DNA from 3 places in the Pseudomonas sp. A genome. Region 3 is predicted to be linked to each of the others. Evidence: riboswitches for the same ligand, from Rfam matches in the RefSeq annotation. Region 3 holds a riboswitch; each other region holds the start of a gene.
What was found. Region 3 has a riboswitch for cobalamin ahead of AC0MAZ_RS19155 (TonB-dependent receptor). Riboswitches for the same ligand answer to the same signal wherever they lie in the genome.

Region 1 (4,455 bases), 540 kb from region 3:
CGCCATTGGCGTGGGCCTGGCGCATCACCTCGACGATCTGTTCCAGGTGGAGTTCGGCACTGTTGATCACGGTGTGCGCCTGGTGACCTTCCAGTACAGCGGCGGGGACCAGGGAGCCTGCGTAGATGATCACCGGGCACTGGCGGATCAGGCGCTGGCCCTTGACCGTGATCAGCTCCGGATCGCCGGGGCCGGCACCGATGAAATAAACCGTCATGGGGGTTCCTTGCAGAAATATGGCGCGGATTATCCGCCGATCGCCAAGGCCAGGGTAGCGCCGCCGAGTACCTGCCTGGGCACGTGCAGGCGGCCGTTTTCGCCAGCCAGGGCGAGGGCGGTGCTTTCGGCGACGCCCCAGCAGCCGGTCTGGGCGTACACCGTGGCCGAACGATGGCTGAGCAGCGGCTCGAAGACCGTCAGGTGCGTGGCGTCGAAGCAGATGTAAGGCAGCCCGAGGCGCTCGGCCAATGCCAGCAGGCCGGGTTCACGAGCCTTGGGCTCGATGCTGGCAATGGCGCGCAGGGCCGAGAGGGGCAGGGCGTGGCGAGTGAGCGTCTGGCGCAGCAGCACCGCCAGTGTCTCGACCGGGCAACCACGGCGGCAACCAAAGCCGGCGAACATCGCCGGCTGCACGGGCAGATCGCGCATCAGGCCTGGCTGGAACGACGGTAAAGCCACGCGCTGAGCAGGCCCAAGGCCAGCCAGAACGCGGCGTTGGTCAGCCAGGAAGCGATCTTGAACTGGGTCTCGAGGGCTTCCGGCGCCAGGCTTTCATGCACTGCGGGTTGCGGCGCGCCGATCAGGTGCGGGATCACCAGCAGGGCCACACCAAGCACCTTGAACAACCAGTGCCGGGCGAACACCAGCAGCGCCAGGCCGGCGGCGGTGGCTGCGGCGGTGCCGATCCACCAGGTCTGGCGCTGGCCAAGGTCGGCGGCGGCGGTGCCGGGCAGTTCCGGTGGCAGGCCCAGGGTCGGTGCCAGGCAGAACACGGCGAAGCCGGCCAGGCCCCACAGTGCGCCGGTGGCCACGCGGTTCGGTTCGCGCAGGCTGTAGAGGGCGACCAGGATCAGGGCAAAACCGACGGCGACCACCAGGTTGCCGCCAGTAGTGGACAGCACGCGCTGCCAGCCGTCCTCCGGCGCCCAGGCCTCGGCACTGTGTTCATGCTCATGGGGCGCTGCGGCGTCGCCGTGCTCATGCTGTTCGGCGACCGGGGCAGTGGATTCGTAGGTTTCCGCCTGGAGAATCAGTGGGGCGACCCAGAAGCTTTGCAGCAGGGTCAGCAACAGGGCCGCGAGCAGGCCGCTGAAACCCGCGGTACGGGCGATGCGCGTAATCATGCGGATTTACTCAGTGGCAAGGGAAGGCGGCACTGTGGCGGGTGTCGTGGGCGGCATTGTGCACCGCCTCGATGTGCGAGAAACCGGCGAAGTACACCAGGCACAGCCCCAGCAGGCTGGCGCCGACCGCGACGATCAGTCGCTGGCTGAGGCTGACGGGGGTGGCGATACTGTGTTTGGCGCTGGTGATGGGCATGACGCGTTCCTCTGCTGCTTTTGTTGTGGCAACGGGCATGCGCGACGACCCCGGGCACGGCTGGCCCGAGTGATACGACGACGCCCGCCCACCGCGGGGTGTACTGTGAGCTCGTCAGGCCGGTCTCCGGGCTCGCGAGGTGGAGCAAGGCTCCTTCCATGGCGTCACCTTCCCATGCCTTGAGGCTGGCACAGTGGTCCGGACGCTTCTCTCGCTTACCGTTGCGGGGGCAGCACCGGCCTTGTCGGCTCCTGGAATGGAGACGCGACGCACCGGTTTCCCGTTTCACCCCCGTGGGGGCACCTGAACGCAATGCGCTAGCAAATCACGGGGCCGGGCCCGCGTCAATCGCCGCGGCGGTTGACCGCCAGGCAGGCACTGCGTAGCCTTGCCGCTGCGAGGTTCTCGGGCGTTGGCCCGAGCTAAGACGGGAACGCGGTACAAGCCGCGGCTGCCCCCGCAACTGTAAGCACTGAAGGGTTCGGCACAGCCACTGCGCAGGCGCGCGGGAAGGCGCCGGCCCACCGGCCAGCGAGCCGCAGCGGTGCAAGCCAGGAGACCTGCCTCGTGACGTTTTCGACTTTCAACCGGGCGGGGTGATCCGGTGGCGAACGCGCCAGGCCGGCATGGCCGTGGCTGTCGTCCTGCATGCCCGCGCCATTGCTGCCAAGGGCATCGCGACATGAAAACACTGGCCAAGCTTCCCGTCACCATCGTCACCGGCTTCCTCGGCTCAGGCAAGACCACCTTGCTGCGCCATATGCTCGACAACGCCCAGGGCCGCCGCATCGCGGTGATCGTCAACGAATTCGGCGAGCTGGGCATCGACGGCGAGATCCTCAAGCAGTGCAGCATCGGTTGCACAGAGGAAGAGGCCAATGGCCGCGTCTACGAACTGGCCAACGGTTGCCTGTGCTGCACCGTGCAGGAAGAATTCTTCCCGGTGATGCGCGAGTTGGTGGCCCGGCGCGGCGACCTCGACCACATCCTTATCGAAACCAGCGGCCTGGCCTTGCCCAAACCGCTGGTACAGGCCTTCCAGTGGCCGGAAATCCGCAACGCTTGCACCGTCGACGCGGTGATCACCGTGGTCGACAGCCCGGCCGTGGCCGCCGGCACCTTCGCTGCCTACCCGGACCAGGTCGACGCCCAGCGCAAGCTCGACCCGAACCTCGACCATGAGTCGCCGCTCCATGAATTGTTCGCCGACCAGCTGGCCAGCGCCGATCTGGTGGTGCTGAACAAAGCCGACCTGATCGACGCCGAGGGCCTGGCCAAGGTCCGTGCCGAGGTGGCCGAGGAACTGCCGCCGGCGGTCAAGGTGATCGAGGCCAGCAGCGGCCGCCTGCCGCTGGAAGTGTTGCTGGGCGTGGGCGCCGAGTCCGAGGCGCATATCGACGGTCGCCGTACCCATCACGACTCGCATCACGACGGCGATGACCATGACGACCATGACCACGACGCCTTCGACTCGATCTCCATCGACCTGCCCGAGGCCGACGAGAGCCTGCTGCTCGATGCCCTGACCCAGCTGGTCACCGAGTTCGGCATCCTGCGCGCCAAGGGCTTCGCCGCCATCCCCGGCAAGCCGATGCGCCAGCTGATCCAGGGTGTGGGCACCCGCTTCGACAAGCATTTCGACCGTGCCTGGCGCAGCGACGAGCCCCGGATCACCCGCCTGGTGCTGATCGGCCAGGATCTCGACGCGGCGCAGCTGGAAGCGCGCCTGCGCCAGGCCCTGGGCGCCTGATCCATGCACCTGCTGCGGACCCAGCCCGGCGGCTTCGTGCCGGACGACAGCATCGCCGATCTCGGCCAGACCCCCGCCGACCTGGTGATCCTCTGCAGCGGCGATTCACACCTGGCGCTGCTCGCCGAAACCGCCGAGCAGTTGCCGGCGGATTTCCCCAGCGTGCGCCTGGCCAACCCGATGCAGGTGCAGAACCACGCCTCGGTCGACTTGTATATCGACCAGGTGCTGCGCCATGCCAAGGTGATCCTGATATCACTGCATGGCGGTGTCGGTTACTGGCGCTATGGTGTCGAGCAACTGGTCGAACTGGCGGGGCGAGGGGTACAGCTGATCCTGGTGCCCGGCGACGACCGCCCCGACCCTGAGCTCACCGACCTGGGCACGGTTCGCGGCGAACAGGCCGAACGCCTCTGGCACTTCCTGCGCCAGGGCGGCAAGGCCAACGCGGTGAACCTGTTCAACTGCCTGGCCAGCCAGTGGCTGGGGCGCGATTACCCGTGGGACGAGCCACAGCCCTTGCCGCGCACGGCGGTCTATCATCCAGCCAAGGGCACGGCTTGTCCCGAGGACTGGTACGCCGAGTGGAACCCCGAGCATCCGGTGGCGCCGTTGCTGTTCTACCGTTCGCACCTGCAGGCGGCCAACACCGCGTTCATCGATGTGTTCTGCCAGCGCCTGCAGGCCTGCGGTCTGAACCCATTGCCCATCGCCGTGGCCAGCCTGAAGGAGCGCGCCTGCCTGGACCAGGTCGAGGCCTGGCTCGATGAGGTGCAGGCCGAAGTGGTGATCAACACCACAGGTTTCGCCCTGTCCAGCCCCGAGCAACCCAACCTGCGCCCGCTGCGCCGCGATGTACCGGTGCTGCAGGCCATCTGCGCCCAGGACAACCAGCCTGGCTGGGAGCAGAGCGAACAGGGCCTGGGCGCTCGCGACCTGGCGATGCACATCGCCCTGCCGGAACTTGACGGGCGCATCATCACCCGGCCGGTGAGTTTCAAGGACCTGGCCTGGCGCAGCGAGCGCAGCCAGGCCGATGTGGTCTGCTACCGGGCCCATCCCGAGCGCATGGACTTCGTCGCCGAACTGGCACGGCGCTGGGTGACCCTGGCGCGTCTGGACAACCAGGAAAAGCGCGTGGCCCTGGTGCTGGCCAACTACCCGAC
Region 2 (4,455 bases), 2.0 Mb from region 3:
GCATTCATATAGGCTCCCACGCAGATCAACAGCACCCACAGCCACACGCCGCGCTGCACCAGGCTCCAGCCGCGCTCGATGGCATCGGCGTCGGCCATTGGCCCTTCACCCAGGCGCGGCCGTTCGTGCAACTCGCCGTGATACACCGCCGGGCCGCCCAGCTCCACGCCCAGCGCACCGGCCCCCGTCGCCATCACCGGGCCGGCGTTCGGGCTGTCCCACAGCGGCGCCTGGCTGCGCCAGCAGGCCAGGGCCAGGCGGGTCTTGCCCAGCAGCGCATAGGTCAGCGCCACCAGCCTGGCGGGAATATAGTTCAGGCCATCGTCGATGCGCGCCGCGCACCAGCCAAAGCGCTCGAAGCGCTCGTTACGATAGCCCCACATCGCGTCCAGGGTATTGCTCAGGCGATACAGCACCACCCCCGGCGCGCCGGCCACGACGAACCAGAACAGCGCGGCGAACACCGCGTCGCTGCCGTTCTCCAACACCGACTCGGTAGCCGCCCGGGCCACGGCGGGCTCGTCCAGCTCGCGGGTCTCGCGGCTGACCAGGTAACCGACGCGCCGCCGCGCCTCGGCCAGGTCGCCCTGGCGCAGCGCCTGGGCCACCGGCAGCACATGCTCGCCCAGGCTGCGCAGGCCCAAGGCGCAGTACAGCGCCAGCACATCCACCAGCCAGCCGATATACGGCAGCCACGACAGGATCAGCGCCAGCAGAGTCAGCGGCACCACGGCCAGGAACCACGCGGTAACGCCATGGCTGCGCCAGCCGCGCCCGCCGGCGTTGAAACGTTGTTCCAGGCGCGAGGCGAAGTTGCCGAAACCCACCAGCGGATGACGTCGACGCGGCTCGCCCAGCAGCGCATCCAGGGCCACGCCCGCCACGGTCAGCAAGGCCACGCTCATGGACGCTCTCCCCAATGGTTTTCGTACAGCATCTCGCTCAACGGTCGTTGCTCGGCCCAGTCTTCCAGTACCAACATCGGTGCCGGATAGAACTCGGTCACCGGCCCCAGGCACAGCACCGCCATGGGCTTGGCGCCGGCGGGCATGCCCAGCAGCTCGGCCAGGGCCTCGGGGTCGAACAGCGACACCCAGCCCATGCCCAGCCCTTCGGCACGCGCCGCCAGCCACAGGTTCTGGATGGCGCAGGCCAGCGAGGCCAGGTCCATCTCGGGCAAGGTGCGGCGACCGAAGACGTGCGCCTCGCGCTTGTCCATCAACGCCGCCACCAGCACTTCGGCGCAGTCGTTGATGCCTTCGACCTTGAGCTTCATGAATTCATCGGAGCGCTCGCCCAGGGCCTCGGCGGTGCGTACCCGCTCCTGCTCCACCAGCGCCTGGATCCGCTCGCGCAATGCACGCTGGCTGATACGGATGAAGCGCCACGGCTGCATCAGGCCCACGCTGGGTGCCTGATGGGCGGCGGCGAGCAGGCGCCCGAGCAACTCGGGGGCCACCTCGCCCCCGGCGAAATGGCGCATGTCGCGGCGTTCGCCAATGGCCCGGTAGATGGCCTGGCGTTCGGCTTCACTGTAGGCGTGTCGGCTCATGGTCGCAGCAGCGCCGCCGCCGCATCGGGGTTGGAGGGGAAATAGAAGTGCACGTAGGAGGCGGTCAGGCGCCCCAGGCGATAGACCGCCTCGTTGCCCCGCCCACCGTTGGGGCTCAGGCCACGGGCGATCGGCGCCAGCTCGGTGCTGGTCAGCGAATGGTGGTAGGTGTGGCCACGCAGGGTGCCTTCAGGCAGTTCGACCGCCTGCAGGGCCAGGGCCGCCAGGCGCTTCTGCATGGTTGCCTCGCCCGGCAGCAGGCCCAGCAGCGCGGCGCGCTCGCCCGCCACGTCGGTCAGTGCGTCGAGCAGGTAGAGCATGCCACCGCACTCGGCCAGCAGCGGCTTGCCGGCGGCATGATGGGCGCGGATCGCCTCCAGCATCGGCGCGTTGGCGGCCAGGGCCTGGTGATGCAGCTCAGGGTAGCCGCCGGGCAGGTAGAGGCTGTCCACCACGGGAAGCTCGCGATCATGCACCGGCGAGAAGAACTCCAGCTGCGCACCGAGGCCGCGCAGCAGGTCGAGGTTGGCACCGTAGGTGAACGCAAAGGCTTCGTCGCGGGCCACGCCGATGCGCACCCCGGTCAGCGACGAGGTCACGCTCACCGGCTCAGGCCCGGCAAAACTGACCGGTGGCGGCAACGCGGCATCGCAGCTGGCACCGAGCGCTTCGGCGGCAGCGTCCAGTCGAGCATCCAGATCGTTCAACTCGCTGGCCTGGACCAGGCCGAGGTGGCGGCTGGGCAGCTCGATGCCGCGCTCGCGGGACAACCCGCCGTACCAGCGCAGGCCTTCGGTCAGGCTGCCTTCGAGCAGTTGCGCATGGCGCAGGCTGCCGACCCGGTTGGCCAGCACCCCGGCGAACGGCAGGTCGGGCTGGTAGCGCGCCAGGCCCAGGGCCAGGGCGCCGAAGGTCTGGGCCATGGCCGTGCCGTCGATCACCGCCAGCACCGGCACGCCGAAGTGGCGTGCCAGGTCGGCGCTTGACGGGGTACCGTCGAACAGGCCCATCACGCCTTCGATCAGGATCAGGTCGGCCTCGCCCGCCGCTTCCCACAACAGGCGACGACTTTCCTCGGCGCCAATCATCCACAGGTCGAGCTGGTAGACCGGCGCGCCGCTGGCGCGCTCCAGGATCATCGGATCGAGAAAGTCAGGCCCGCACTTGAACACCCGCACCTTACGCCCGAGGTTGCGGTGCAGGCGAGCCAGGGCGGCGGTGACCGTGGTCTTGCCTTGGCCCGAGGCCGGGGCCGCGATCAGCACGGCGGGACACTGGCGCGACTCACTCACAGTTCGACGCCCTTCTGCGCGCGGATACCGGCCTGGAAGGCGTGCTTGAGCATGCCCATCTCGGTGACGGTGTCGGCCAGTTCGATCATTTCCGGCTTGGCGGCGCGACCGGTGACGATCACATGCTGCATCGGTGGACGGGCCTGGATATCCGAAAGCACCTGATCGAGGTCCAGGTAGCCATGTTTGAGGGCGATATTCAGCTCATCGAGCACGACGAACTGGATCGACGAGTCCTGCAGCAACTGCCGCGACACCGCCCAGGCTGCCTCGGCGGCGGCAATGTCACGCTGGCGGTCCTGGGTTTCCCAGGTAAAGCCCTCGCCCATCACGTGGTAGCGCACCTGCTCGGGGAAACGACGGAAGAACAGCTCCTCGCCGGTACTGTTGCGGCCCTTGATGAACTGCACCACGCCGCATTGCATGCCGTGGCCCAGGGCGCGGGCGAGCATGCCGAAGGCCGAGCTGCTCTTGCCCTTGCCATTGCCGGTCAGCACCAGCAGCAGGCCGCATTCGTTGGGGGAATTGGCGATGCGCTCGTCGATGATCGCCTTCTTGCGCTGCATGCGCGCCAGGTGACGTTCGTCGCGTTCGATGGATTCGCTCATCAGGGGTCTCCGCAGGCTGTCGCGGCGGCGGCGACAGATAAAAGGCAGGCAGACGAGGAGCGCGCAGGGGGCATGGCAACGGCCACATCGCACCGCGCATCACCCTCCGTGATGCCGTTTGGCAGTGACAGGCCGGTCTCCGGGCTCATGAGCGGGCGCAGGCCCTGGCCACGCGCCTTCCCGGACTTGGAAATCCAGTGGCCTTGCGTAACCGTCGACTCATCTACCGTTGCGGGGGCAGCGCCGGGCTCGCGCCTGCTGGCGCCCACCGGCTTCCCAGTTTCACCCTGCCGAACCGCGGCTCGCAGGGCACCTGAAACACGCCGCGAAGGTTAGAGGGTTGAATCGGGAGCGTCAATCGAACGAGGGCCGATCTGGCCTGGATCAATGGCCGATCCGCCAGCTTGTGCCACACTCAAAGCAGTGATATCACATAGCCACCATTTTATCGGCTGACCTCGATCACAATGACAAGGAGAGCGCAGCATGCAAGGCCTGATCATCAACAACCCGCGCCTGGAGTTCCTGCGCCCGGCCCTGGAACGCTGGGTCGACTGCATCGACCGCTTCAACCAGCTGCAGGGCGACAACGAGGCACCCTACTGGCACGGCACCGCCGCCAACGTCGGCCTGCTCGCCGCGGCCGCCTGGCAGGGTGAGCTGGTGGCGTTGGAACGGCACATGAGCAAGAAGCAGCGCGACGAGGGCGAGCGCGATGGGCGCTGCGACCTGTCGATCAGCAGCGCCGAGGAGTCGCTGTACCTGCACGCCGGCCAGCGCTGGCCACGCATCGCCCGCCTCGACCTGACAGCAGCCCTGCAGGAAACCGCCGCCCTGGCCAAGCCGATCGCCTATGGCAGCCAGCTCAAGGCCGGGGCGCTGTTCGTCACCCCGTGGAAGGCCGGCCAGCATGCCAGCCCCGAGGAATTGCAGGACCTGGTGGACGACCTGCAAAAGCACACGGCCTGCGCGATAGCCTGGTACTTCCCGTATGCCTACCGCA
Region 3 (4,455 bases):
TTGAGGCCGATCTCGGTCTGCTTCGCTTCGGTCAGCTCCAGGCGCTTGTTCGGGCGCTGGGTGAGCAGGTCGCCGACGCCGTCCTCGCTGGTGGAGTACTGCCCGTACAGCGACAGGTCGTCGGTGAGCGCGTACACCAGCCCGGCGCGCCAGTTGCCGCCTTGCAGGCTGCGGTCGCTGCGGGCGTTGTTGACCAAGTCGTCACGGTCGATGTGGTTCTGGTCGCGGCGGATGCCGGTGACCAGTGCGAGACGGTCGCTCAGCTGGGTGCGGTTTTCGGCGAACAGGGCGAAGGTGTCGACCTTGGACAGCGTCTGCGCGCGGGTCGGGCTGAGGCTGTGGAAACCGCCCGGAGCCGGATGCCACGGGTCGAGCGGGTCGCTGCTGCCATCGCTGTAGGGCGAGTTGCTGTCGACGTTGAAGCGGATGCGGTTGTATTCGGCGCCGACCACGGTCTTGTTGGCCAGGCCGAACAGGCCATGGTCGAAGGTGAAGCTCTGGCGATCGCCGAGCTGCTCCTGGTTATGGCGAATCTCGAGGAAGCTGCCGCGCTGGATTACGCCGTTGGCGGCGTCCCAGGCGTAGGACTCGGCGTTGCGCCACTGGCGGCGGCTCTTGATGTAGTACAGCTGGTTGCTGGCGCTGACACTGTCGCTGAGGGTCCAGTCGGTGGTCAGGCGCGTCCACTCGTCGTGGTAGCGCTGTTCGTCGTTGCTGACGTTGTAGTTCTTGCGGCGCACGCTGCTGCGCAGGTGCCCGTCGATCAGCGGGGTGCCGTAGTAGTTGGCTGGTTGCGCATCGCCGCGTTCGTGGGCGAGGGTGAAGCTCAGGTCGTCGCTGGCATCGAAGCGCAGGGCGGCGCTGAGCGCCAGGCTGCGCGAGTCGGTGCGGTCGACCCAGCCGTTGCCGGCCTGCTGGTTGAGGGTCACGCGGTAGCTCAGCCGCTCGCTCAGGCTGCCGCCGCTGTCCAGGCCCAGTTGCTGGCGGTCCCAGGAGCCGTAGCCCAGGCGCAGGTGGTTGCGGATGTCACCGGCGTACGGCTTCTTCGGCACCACGTTGACCACCGCGCCGGTGGCGCCTTCGCCGTACAGCACCGAGGCGGGGCCGCGGACCACGTCGATGCGCTCGACCATCCACGGGTCGACCGGAAAGGTCAGGGTGCCGGCGCCGGCGTACAGGCGCGAGCCGTCGAACAGGGTCATCACCGAACTCTGCCCGGTGAAGCCCCGGGCCGACAGGCCGGTACCGCCGTCGCCCGGTGTGCCGATGAAGGTCAGGCCCGGCGAGCGGGTCACGGCGTCCTGCACGGTGAGGTTGTTGCGCTGCTGGATCTGCGCCTCGGTCAGGCTGCTGGTGCTGGCCGGGGTGTCCAGGGCGCTGAGGTTCAGGCGCGAGCCGGCCGGGGTTGGCGTGGCCAGGTCGATGACCTGTGGCTCGCGGGTGTCGGTGATCGCCGTGGAGGGCAGGGTGAGGGGCGCCACTTCATGGTCGTCGGCCAGTGCTGGCAGGGACACGGCCAGGCAGGCCGCCAGGGTGTGAAGCTTGTTGAATCGGGACATGTCGTTCCACTGCTGCAGGAAGGAATGGATCCCGGTGGAAAACACGCAACGGCGAAGCGCGCACGCAGGCGCGCGCGGATACCGGCCTGCGCCCGCCCACCGCGGGTTGCCAAGTGAAGCCTCAGGCCGGTCTCCGGGCTTGCGAGGAGCATGAAGCCTTCACCTTCCCATGCGTGCGCACAGTGGTCTGTCGAAGGATTCGCTCGCTTACCGTTGCGGGGGCAGCGCCGGACTTGTCGTGACAACGACGCACCGGCTTCCCGTTTCACCCTGCGCGCGGCGGCGCAGGACACCTGAAACTGGCGCGCATCTGACCATCGAACGGGTGGCGAGTCAATCGCCTGGGTGGCAGGAAAATATCTGGTGGGGCAATGGGTTAGCTGCAATTGCGTTGTCGCTGATCGCGGGGCAAGCCCGCTCCCACGGCGATACCCTGGCAGCTCCAGGCAATCGGATCGTGGGAGCGGGCTTGCCCCGCGATGGGTTCAGCGCCCGCGCCGACGCGAAACCCGCGCCTCGATATTCTTGCGTCCGATCAGCAGCGCCGGCTTTTCCACCACCGGCTCGTCTGCCAGCCACTTGTACATCACCAGGCAGTCCACCAGGCCCAGCTCGGCATGGCGGTAAGCCCTGGGCAGGCGGCCGACGGTCTCGAAGCCGAGCTTGTGCCACAGCGCCACCGCCACCTCGTTGCTGGCCACCACCGAATTGAACTGCAGGGCCAGGAAGCCCTCCTGGCGCGCCAGCTTCTGCGAGTGCTCGCACATCAGCCTGGCCACGCCCCGGCCGCGGGCCTGCTCGCAGACCATGTAGCCGCAGTTGCCGACATGCCCGCCGGGGCCGGCGGCATTGGCCTTGAGGAAGTAGGAGCCGAGCAGCACGCCGTCGTCCTCGGCCACCAGGGTGCGCAACGGGGTTTCCAGCCACAACCGACGCGCCTGGTCGACGTCCAGGGCCGGGTCGAAGGCGTAGGTCTGGCGGGCCTGGACAATGGCCTGGAAGGTCGGCCAGAAGCGTTCGAAGTCTTCCGGGGTCATGGGGCGGATCTGGATCATGGTGGTTCCTGCACGGGCTGAACCGCCAAGTCTGGGTGTCGCGGCGCCGTCGCGCAAGGGCGGCGGCGCCATGAAGTTTCAGGCGCCAGTCTTGCCCACGGCGTCCAGCGCCCTGGCCGAGTAGACCAGCGCGGCGCCGGCGTTCATTGCCACCGCCACGCCCAGGGCCTCGGCGATCTCCTCGCGGGTGGCGCCGTGCTTGACCGCCTGCTGCGAATGCACGGCAATGCAGCCGTCGCAGCGGGTGGTGACGGCGACGGCCAATGAGATCAGCTCACGGGTCTTGGCGTCCAGGTGATTGGTCTTGGCCCCGGCGCCGCTGGCGGTCGCGTAGCCGGCCACGGTATCGGGTGAGAGTTGCTTGAGATCGCCGATGCCGGCCATCAACTGCTTACGGTAGGCGTCCCAGTCCATCATGCTCATCGTCTTCACCTTGTCAGGTTGGCAACAGGAGCATTCAGGCTAGTCGATATTTCGCTGGAGGGGCTGGCCCCAGGGAGGATGGATCAAACCCGGGACCTGTTCGAATCACTGGTCAATCGGTCGGTACCCGGCGCAGCGCCGCCGCCAACGCGACGGTCAGTGCCACTGCCAGGCCCATGGCGAGGCCGATGGTCACGGCAACCCCCAATCGTTCCAGCAACCCCGCCATCGCCAGGTAGAATGCAATCACTCCCAGCGCACCAATGGCATTGCCCCGCACCATCGCCGCCATCCCGGCTCGGCCGCCCTGCACATGGGCGAACACCACCAGCGGCCAGGCGATCACCGGTATTGGCGCCAGCATGCCGCTGGTGGCCGGCCCCAGCCAGCTGGCCAGGCTGGTGGTGATCATCAGCAGCGAGGTGGCCGATACCATGCGCAAGGGAATCTCCCAATACCGCTGCCGGGGACGGGCGAGGGTGTCGGGCCTGGGCTCGCGGCCACTGGCGCGGATCAGCACGCCGATCAGCAGCAGCGCCACGGCCACCGACAGGTAAAGCCCACCCCAGTGGGTGAAGGCATAGGCCGCCAGGCCGTAGAACAGGATCGCCAGCAGCACGGCCGGGGCGATATCGACCCTGCGCGTGGCGAACAGGTAGAAGGCGTAGGTGGCCTGCACCGCCGCCAACCCACCCAGCGCGCCGGGCACCGCGCCCAGGGCGAAGCCCGTGCCTTGCTCCAGGCACAGGAAGGTCATCACCAGGGCCGAGGTGATCGGCAGACCGGACAGCAGCCCGCCGAGCAGTCCGCCCCAGCGCCGCGAGGCGAGGGAGATGGCCCACATCAGCAGCGGGGTGACCAGGAGTTTCAGGTAGAAAAGGGTCATTACGCGAGGTTCCGGTTCTGCAGGGTACGCGCCCGCCGTCGGCATTGGGTGGGGCGCGGGTCGATCAGCCGCGGCTGGCCTCAAGGGCCTGGGAGAGGTCGGCGATGATGTCGTCGCTGTGCTCGATGCCGATCGACAGGCGCACCATGTCGCGCGGTACGCCGGCCTTCTCCAGCTCTTCGTCGTTGAGTTGACGATGGGTGGTGGAGGCGGGGTGGCAGGCCAGCGACTTGGCGTCGCCGATGTTGACCAGGCGCACCACCAGTTGCAGCGCATCGATGAAGCGCGCCCCGGCGGCCTGGCCGCCCTTGATGCCGAACGACAGGATCGCCGCCGGCTTGCCGCCGGTGTAGCGCCGGGCCAGTTGGTGCTCGGGGTGGTCCGGCAGGCCGGCATATTTCACCCAGGCCACCTGGTCGTGTTCCTGCAGGTAGCGGGCGACCTTGAGCGCATTCTCGGTATGGCGCTCCATGCGCAGGGCCAGGGTCTCCAGGCCTTGCAGGATCAGGAAGGCATTGAATGGCGACAGCGC

Region 1: it holds a riboswitch for cobalamin, as region 3 does, so the genes downstream of both, cobW (cobalamin biosynthesis protein CobW) here and AC0MAZ_RS19155 (TonB-dependent receptor) in region 3, are expected to answer to the same signal.
Region 2: it holds a riboswitch for cobalamin, as region 3 does, so the genes downstream of both, cobO (cob(I)yrinic acid a,c-diamide adenosyltransferase) here and AC0MAZ_RS19155 (TonB-dependent receptor) in region 3, are expected to answer to the same signal.

What each region holds. Positions count from the first base shown of each region.
Region 1 is NZ_CM149873.1:3,787,275-3,791,729, reverse strand. Features, by position in the region: gene cobM (precorrin-4 C(11)-methyltransferase) at 1-217, opposite strand, end outside; gene AC0MAZ_RS16980 (cobalamin biosynthesis protein) at 247-648, opposite strand; gene AC0MAZ_RS16975 (CbtA family protein) at 648-1,343, opposite strand; gene AC0MAZ_RS16970 (CbtB domain-containing protein) at 1,354-1,539, opposite strand; cobalamin riboswitch at 1,640-1,862, opposite strand; cobalamin riboswitch at 1,922-2,121, shown strand; gene cobW (cobalamin biosynthesis protein CobW) at 2,222-3,289, shown strand; gene cobN (cobaltochelatase subunit CobN) at 3,293-4,455, shown strand, end outside.
Region 2 is NZ_CM149873.1:2,283,131-2,287,585, reverse strand. Features, by position in the region: gene cbiB (adenosylcobinamide-phosphate synthase CbiB) at 1-905, opposite strand, end outside; gene cobD (threonine-phosphate decarboxylase CobD) at 1-4, opposite strand, end outside; gene bluB (5,6-dimethylbenzimidazole synthase) at 902-1,552, opposite strand; gene AC0MAZ_RS10330 (cobyrinate a,c-diamide synthase) at 1,549-2,844, opposite strand; gene cobO (cob(I)yrinic acid a,c-diamide adenosyltransferase) at 2,841-3,452, opposite strand; cobalamin riboswitch at 3,566-3,784, opposite strand; gene AC0MAZ_RS10320 (hypothetical protein) at 3,939-4,455, shown strand, end outside.
Region 3 is NZ_CM149873.1:4,323,051-4,327,505, reverse strand. Features, by position in the region: gene AC0MAZ_RS19155 (TonB-dependent receptor) at 1-1,559, opposite strand, end outside; cobalamin riboswitch at 1,667-1,871, opposite strand; gene AC0MAZ_RS19150 (GNAT family N-acetyltransferase) at 2,045-2,614, opposite strand; gene AC0MAZ_RS19145 (carboxymuconolactone decarboxylase family protein) at 2,693-3,037, opposite strand; gene AC0MAZ_RS19140 (hypothetical protein) at 3,150-3,923, opposite strand; gene AC0MAZ_RS19135 (bifunctional O-acetylhomoserine aminocarboxypropyltransferase/cysteine synthase) at 3,988-4,455, opposite strand, start outside.